DNA from 2 places in the Streptomyces sp. NPDC057617 genome. Region 1 is predicted to be linked to the other one. Evidence: riboswitches for the same ligand, from Rfam matches in the RefSeq annotation. Region 1 holds a riboswitch; the other holds the start of a gene.
What was found. Region 1 has a riboswitch for S-adenosylmethionine ahead of ACFU9P_RS05165 (glutathione S-transferase C-terminal domain-containing protein). Riboswitches for the same ligand answer to the same signal wherever they lie in the genome.
Positions count from the first base shown of each region.

Region 2: it holds a riboswitch for S-adenosylmethionine, as region 1 does, so the genes downstream of both, thrC (threonine synthase) here and ACFU9P_RS05165 (glutathione S-transferase C-terminal domain-containing protein) in region 1, are expected to answer to the same signal.

Region 1 covers NZ_JBHVGV010000001.1:1,191,469-1,195,262, forward strand. The annotation lists gene ACFU9P_RS05155 (LLM class flavin-dependent oxidoreductase) at 1-514, opposite strand, end outside; gene ACFU9P_RS05160 (putative leader peptide) at 682-813, opposite strand; gene ACFU9P_RS05165 (glutathione S-transferase C-terminal domain-containing protein) at 860-1,783, opposite strand; SAM riboswitch class IV at 2,100-2,246, opposite strand; gene ACFU9P_RS05170 (MFS transporter) at 2,610-3,791, shown strand.
Region 2 covers NZ_JBHVGV010000011.1:146,886-150,679, reverse strand. The annotation lists gene ACFU9P_RS26075 (trehalose-6-phosphate synthase) at 1-199, opposite strand, end outside; gene ACFU9P_RS26070 (hypothetical protein) at 331-627, opposite strand; gene ACFU9P_RS26065 (glucosyl-3-phosphoglycerate synthase) at 666-1,637, opposite strand; SAM riboswitch class I at 1,892-2,019, shown strand; gene thrC (threonine synthase) at 2,037-3,323, shown strand; gene ACFU9P_RS26055 (ubiquitin-like small modifier protein 1) at 3,382-3,657, shown strand.

The sequences.
Region 1 (3,794 bases):
CCGGTTGTCCCGCCGCCGGCTGCCCCGCTGCCGTGGCCAGGTCCTCGATCCGCAGGCCCGGCACCGTACGGCGGCCGAAGTGCGCGGCCTCGTCGACGCGTCCGGACACCCTGACCTGGATTCCGGCCCGTCCGGTACTCACATAATCCAGGGTGGCGATCGCCTTCGAAAGGTGGAAGGGCTCGGTGTGGGTGACGACGGCGGTCGGGATCACCCCGATGTTCCGGGTCAGCGGCGCCACCCGGGCGGCGATGAGTACCGCGTCCAGCCGGCCCCGTACCTGATCGGTGCGCTCGTCCGGCTCGACGTACCGGGAGGTCTGGAGGCTCAGCGAGTCGTCGATGGTCACGAAGTCCAGGAGACCCCGCTCGGCCTCGGTGACCAGGTCGGTCCAGTACCGCCCGGTGAACAGTTCACCGGGCCGGGCGCCGGGCTCCCGCCAGGCCGCGGGATGCCAGCCGGCGCCGTCGAGGGCGACGGCCAGGTGGAGGGGTGCGTGTGATGCTCGGGGCATGGGGCCACCGCTTCCTGTGAGCATGCCGAAAGACGTCCGCGCCCGTGCTCGGTCGGGGTGGAGAGCCGGGCGAAGGTGGAGAGTCGAAGGTGGAGAGTCAGCGAAACAGAGAGAAAGGAGGGCCGGGCAAAGAGCGCCAAGCAGCGAGGGCCAGGTGCGCGAAATGCCTAAGCGGCCCGGTGCCGCGCGGCGACGGACTCGTACGCCGGACAGAGCGCGGCGGCGACGCGCTGGAGATCGATGTGGCGCCGCGAGTACATGGCGGTGGTGACCATGGGCCGCTGAGGGGCTCCCCGCACTGCCGTCACCTCCATCCCGGTCGGCCCGCGCCGTCCCGGGCTCGCGCTAACAAGCCAGGGCCTGAGGCCGGCACTCCTGATCCACCGGCACCGTGACGCGGCTCTGGTCCCCGGCACAGTCCTTGTCCTTCTCCGAAGAACACAGATCCTCACCGCTGTATTCCCGCTCCCCCTCCCTACGTTCGCCATTTCCCTCCGTATTTCCCTCCGTGCGTTCCCGACCTCCCTCCGTACACGGAAATCCGTGGAAGGCCGGGTGGGCGCCCAGCCGCCGTACGTACGACCAGAGGCGGTCACCGGCGGCGACGCGCCGCAGGGCTTCGGCGTCCAGGTGGACGAGCGCCACCCACAGATCCACATCCGCGGCCGTGAGCGTGTCCCCCAACACATAAGGATGCGAGGCCAGTTGACGCTCCAGGAGTTCCAGCGCCGGGTCCGGGGCCGGGTCCTCGCCGAGGAGTTCACGGACGCCGTCGATGTCGGCGGCCAGGGCGGCGGGCCGCAGACAGGGCAGACCGGCGCTGTCCTGGTCGGTGAAGCGGAGGGCGAGGTCGTCGAGGATGTCGGGGGTGTGGTTGTTCACGACCCGCCCGCTCCACAGGTCGCACAGCGCGGGCACGGCCGGCGGACCGTCGTAGTGATGCCGGGTGGTCGCGTACGCCGTACGGAGCGCGGCGAGCGCGTCGCGGGCGCCGGGCGGCGAGGGCAGGAGCGTGGTGCCGACGGAGTTCTTGAGTCCGAGCAGGCCGAGAGTGATCGAGATACGCATCGAGCCCGGACAGCCCAGCGAGAGATACAGGTGGTAGCGGTGCGCCGCCGGGTAGTAACCACCGCCCAGATCGGCGCCGATACGCTCGCGGAAACGCACGGGCGTGCCGGGGCGGGGGGTGCGAAGCGCCGCCGGGAAGGACGTCTGCGCAAAGGTCTCGGACATGGCAGCGGTCTCGGACATGGCAAAGGTCTCGGACATGGCTCTCTCCATGGCTGCGGTGGAGCCCCGGTGGCTTCTTCGGCGCCGGTGGCCGTACGTATGGGAGGAGGGCCGGGCGGCGCGCGGCAGCGCACAACGCCCGGACCCGGGAACGCGATTGCGGAGGGGTTCGGCTCAGGAAGCCGGGGAGCAGCCGTTGCGGAGCCGCAGCAGATCGATGTGGCGGCGCCTGGTCAGCAGGCGCGGACGCGGCAGCGGCACCGGCCGGAAAGTCCGGCAGGCGCTCCTGCTCTTCCGCGATGTCCTGGCCATCTCCGCCGGTCCCGTCCCGTCCATCGGGCCTCGCGAGACAACGAGACCGCACTTGCCCCACCCACCGGGCGGGACCTGGTCGTCACCCGGGGCACCCCGTCGCAGTGGAAGGGTTGCCTGCCAGCGGGCCGGGGCCGATGACCCACCCGAGCGGGAACTTCCGCACGGGCGAGCGCTGACAATCGTGACCGTCGCCCAACAGTCTGAGCGCGCTCCGGTGGGCCGTCAAGAAGGCGGTGCGGCAAGATCTGGGCGGGGACCGGCAGTTGAGACGGCGCTGGAACGACACCCCGACGCCGGCGAACGGGACGTACACCCGGCTCATCTCCGATGGAGATGACTGAAATCCCGAACCATCGCGGGTGATGAGGAAGCATCGAGGGGCGGACCGACGCTTACACCTGCGTGACGGCACCGAAGAAACTGCCGGCCACCGCACAGCGCTTCCGTCCGAGCCGGTCCACCGGCTCTCCCCGCCAAGAAGGTGCACATGTCCGCATCACCCGACGTCCGGAGTCCGCGCCGGCCCGCGACCGCCGAGGCCCCGCACGGCGTGCCGGGATGGCTGGTCGCGCTCCTGGCCGTCGCCACCGGAATGACGGTCGCCAACCTGTACTACGCGCAGCCCCTGTTGTCCTCGCTGAGCGGTGTCTTCCACACCAGCACGGCCACCACCGGCGCACTGATCACACTCACCCAGGTCGGCTATGTGATCGGCATGCTCTTCCTGGTCCCGCTCGGCGACCGGCTGGAGAAGCGCAACCTGATCGCGGTCCTACTGGCGATCACGACCCTCGCCCTCGTGGCGGCGGGACTCGCCACCAGCTTCCCCATGCTGCTGATCGCGTCGCTGGTCAGCGGCGCCACCTCGGTCGTCGCCCAGATACTGGTGCCCTTTGCCGCCGGCCTCGCCCCCGACCATGCCCGCGGCCGTATCGTCGGCCGGGTGATGAGCGGCCTGCTCACCGGCATCCTGCTCTCCCGCACCCTGAGCAGCCTGGTCTCCGACCTCACCGACTGGCGCGTCGTCTTCCTCGGCTCCGCCGGGCTCATGGCCCTGCTCGCCGTGGCCCTGCGCGTGGCGCTGCCGCGGCAGGCGCCGACCACCACCATCCCGTACCACCACGTGCTGCGCTCGACCGTCCGGCTGGTTCGCACCCACCCGGCGCTGCTGCGCCGCGGCCTCTACCAGGCAGCGATGTTCGGCGCCTTCAGCGCCTTCTGGACCACGGTGTCCTTCGTCCTGACCGGTCCCCGTTTCCACTACTCGGAGATCGGGGTCGGCGTCTTCGCCCTGGTCGGCGCGGCCGGAGCGGTCATCGCCCCGTTCGCCGGGCGCTGGGCGGACCGGGGGCTCGTACGTCCCATGACCGGTGCCGCGTTCGCGGTCGCGGCCCTGGCCTTCGCACTCGCCGGGTTCGGCGGTCACAGCATCGTCCTGATCGCCCTGGCCGCGGTCCTGATCGACATGGCTGTCCAGACCGCCCTCGTCCTCGGCCAGCACACCGTCTACCAGCTCGACCCCGCCGCCCGCGCGCGCCTGAACAGCGCCTTCATCGCCATGTTCTTCGTCGGGGGCGCAATCGGCTCCCAGCTCGGCTCCGTCTTCTACCACGCCGGAGGCTGGACCGCCGTCACCGGCCTCGGCGCAGCCCTTCCCCTCGTCGCGCTGCTCTACTGGACCACCGAACGCCGACACCGGGCAGACACGAAACCGAACACAGCGATCCTGTAAACG
Region 2 (3,794 bases), on a different contig from region 1:
CGTCGCCGAGCGCCGCGCACACCCACACCGCGCCGTCGTCGGACCCGATGGCCGAGAGGCCGGACACCAGACCGCCGCCGCCGCGCTTCGGCGCCAGCGTGCCGTCGTCGCGCAGGGTGTACGAGACGGGGCCGCGGTTGGACGCGACGAGGATCTGGGCGGGGTGGACCTGGGGCCGGGGGGGCGGCTCGGTAACCATGTGCCGAACCTAGCCCGTCCCGTAAACGCTCAAACGTACGGACGGTGTGGCGTGCGCCCCGTCGGAGAGGCAGCCAGGTCAGGCGCCTGCTGCCGTCGAGCCCGGTCCGCCCGGCCCCGCCCCGTCGAAGCTCAGCGGCGGCCGCGGGTCGCCGCCAGTGCCACCGCCCCCGCGCCCGTCAGCGCCAGTGCCACCCCGCCGAGCAGCCACAGCCGCTCCGCCACGCCGCCGGTGTCCGCGAGATGGCCTTCCAGCGGTTCGTGCACCGCGCCCTCCACGGCCTCCCGTGCCGGGCCGTATACCCCTGCCCGGTCCGCCGGCGGCTGGTCCGCGGCCAGCGCCTGTCCGGACGCAAGCGGTGTGAGCGCGACCAGTGTCCCGGCCAGCACCCCGATTGCCCGGCTGATAATCACATCTTTTGCCCTCATAAGGGTGCAATGTAAGCAACTGATGTGATGATGCGCGGTTACGCCGCGCGTCCGGCCGTGTACTCCGCGATCTCCCGCATCGGCGGCCGCTCCTCCGTGTCCACGGAGTAGGTGCGCGGTACGAACCCGTCCTCGCCCCGGTCGAACTGCGTCAGCTCCGGACGTACCAAATGCGCGCGGGACAGCCGCAGTTGGGCCGTACGGTAGATCGCCGCGGCCATCCGCCCCAGCGCCCGGTCGTCCTGGTGGCGGTGCAGCCGTACGCCCACATCGACCTGGCCCAGCGCGTCCAGGCCCACCGTGTGCAGCGCGTCGACCAGCAGCCCCAGCTCCACGCCGTACCCGACCGGGAACGGCAGCCGCTCCAGCAGCGAGCGCCGCGCCGCGTACTCCCCGCCCAGCGGCTGGACGAACCCGGCCAGCCGGGGCCAGTGCAGATTGAGCAGCGGGCGCGCCACCAGCTCGGTCACCCGCCCGCCCTGACCGGCCGGGCCGCCCCGGCTGCCGGTGAGAGCGCTCTCATCCAGCGGACGGTCGTACATCGCCTTCACGAACTGCACATCCGTGTCCGTCAGCAGCGGCCCCACCGTCCCGGACACGAACTCCGCCGAGAACCGGCGCAGATCCGCGTCCACGAAACACACCACATCGCCGCTCGTCACCAGCAGCGACCGCCACAGCACCTCGCCCTTGCCGGGCAGCGCGGTCAGCCGCGGCAGGATCGCGTCCCGGTGCACCACCCGCGCGCCCGCCGCCGCCGCGACCTCGGCCGTACGGTCCGTGGAGCCGGAGTCGATCACCACCAGCTCGTCGACCAGCGGCGCCCGCTCCATCAGCTCACGCCGGATCACCGACACGATCCCGCCGACCGTCGCCTCTTCGTCGAGCGCCGGCAGCACCACGCTCACCGTGGTGCCGCGCGCGGCCTTCGCCAGCAGGAGCCGGTCGAGCGTACGGTCGGCCGCCGACCAGGAGCGCCTGGTCAGCCAGCGTTCCACCTCTTCCAGCACGGTCGGTACTCTCCCTGACGTGTCGTGCGTGTCGTGAGTGTCGTGCGATGCCCGCCCATGCATGCTCACGCGTGCCCATACGTTTCACGCGTGCTCATGCATGGTCACGCGTGCCGACGTGATCCATCTCGCGGTGCGGACCACTATCTCAACCGTCCGCTCCTTCGGTTACAGTCTTGAACAACACGAGTGGCCACCGCATGCCGGGGTCGTTTCGTGAAAAAACGCGCCGGACCAGGGGTCCGACGCCATAGCGCTCATCCAGAGGGACTGAGGGAACGGCCCGTTGAAGTCCCGGCAACCCTCCCGCCGACCGCGAGGTCACGGTGGGGAAGGTGCCAATTCCGTCTTGCGGCGAAATGCGTCGTAAGGAAGATGAGGAGAAAGGGCCTCGCCATCATGGCTGTGCAGACCGTCCGCCACGCCGACGCCTCTGTCGATCTCGGACCCGCCGCCGCCCTCTCGTGCCGCGAGTGCGGAGAGCGCTTCCAACTCGGGCCGATCTTCGCCTGTGCGAGCTGTTTCGGGCCGCTCGAAGTCGCGTACGACCTGCCGAGCGGCACCCCCGAAGAGCTGAAGAAGCGCATCGCCGAAGGACCGGACAACATCTGGCGGTACGCGCCGCTGCTGCCCGTCCCCGCCGATGTGGCGAGCAAGCCGAACATCAACCCCGGCTTCACCAAGCTGGTCAAGGCCGACAACCTCGCCCGCGAACTGGGCGTCACCGGCGGCCTGTACGTCAAGGACGACTCCGGCAACCCGACGCACTCCTTCAAGGACCGGGTCGTCGCCATCGCCGTCGAGGCCGCCCGCGCCTTCGGCTTCACCACCCTCTCCTGCTCCTCCACCGGCAATCTGGCCGGCGCGGTCGGCGCCGCCGCAGCCCGCGCCGGCTTCCGCTCCTGCGTGTTCATCCCGCACGACCTGGAGCAGGGCAAGGTCGTCATGGCGGCGGTGTACGGCGGTGAACTCGTCGGTATCGAGGGCACGTACGACGATGTGAACCGGTTCTGCTCGGAGCTGATCGGCGACCCGCTGGGCGAGGGCTGGGGCTTCGTCAACGTCAACCTCCGCCCGTACTACGGCGAGGGCTCCAAGACCCTCGCGTACGAGATCTGCGAGCAGCTCGGCTGGCGGATCCCCGACCAGATCGTCGTCCCGGTCGCCTCGGGCTCGCAGCTCACGAAGATCGACAAGGGTCTCCAGGAGCTGATCAAGCTGGGGCTGGTGGAGGACAGGCCGTACAAGATCTTCGGCGCCCAGGCCGAGGGGTGTTCGCCGGTGTCCACCGCGTTCAAGGCCGGGCACGATGTCGTACGGCCGCAGAAGCCGGACACGATCGCCAAGTCGCTGGCGATCGGCAACCCGGCGGACGGACCGTACGTCCTGGACATCGCCCGGCGTACGGGCGGGGCGGTCGAGGACGTCGACGACGAGCTGATCGTCGAGGCGATCAAGCTGCTGGCGCGCACCGAGGGGATCTTCGCGGAGACCGCGGGCGGGGTGACGGTCGGTGTGACGAAGAAGCTGATCGACGCCGGTCTGCTCGACCCGGCGCTGACGACCGTGGTCCTCAACACGGGTGACGGACTGAAGACCCTGGACGCCGTGGCGGCGACGACGGGGCCGACCGCGACGATCCGCCCGAGCCTGGACGCGTTCCGCGAAGCCGGCCTGGCCCGCTGAATCCCGACGACGTTACCGGCGTTACGGAAAGCCGGAAGACGGAAGGCAGAACACCACTATGAGCGTCAATGTCCGCATCCCCACCATTCTCCGTACGTACACCGGCGGTCAGGCGGAGGTCCCGGCCGAGGGGGCGACCCTCTCCGAGGTCATCCAGTCCCTGGAGGCCAACCACCCCGGCATCGCCGCGCGCGTCCTGGACGACCAGGGCAAGCTGCGCCGCTTTGTGAACGTGTACGTGAACGACGACGATGTCCGTTTCGAGCAGGGCCTGGAGACCGTCACCCCGGCGGGCGCGGGCGTGTCGATCATCCCCGCGGTCGCCGGGGGCTGAGCCTCCCCGAGCCCCCGGAGCCCTATGCCCCGCCGGTGCGGCTCGTTCTGACGGCTCCCCCGATGGTCCCCCGATGGTCCCCCGATGGCTCCCTCCGCGAAGCAAGCGGAGGGAGCCATTCTCTATGGTTGAACGCG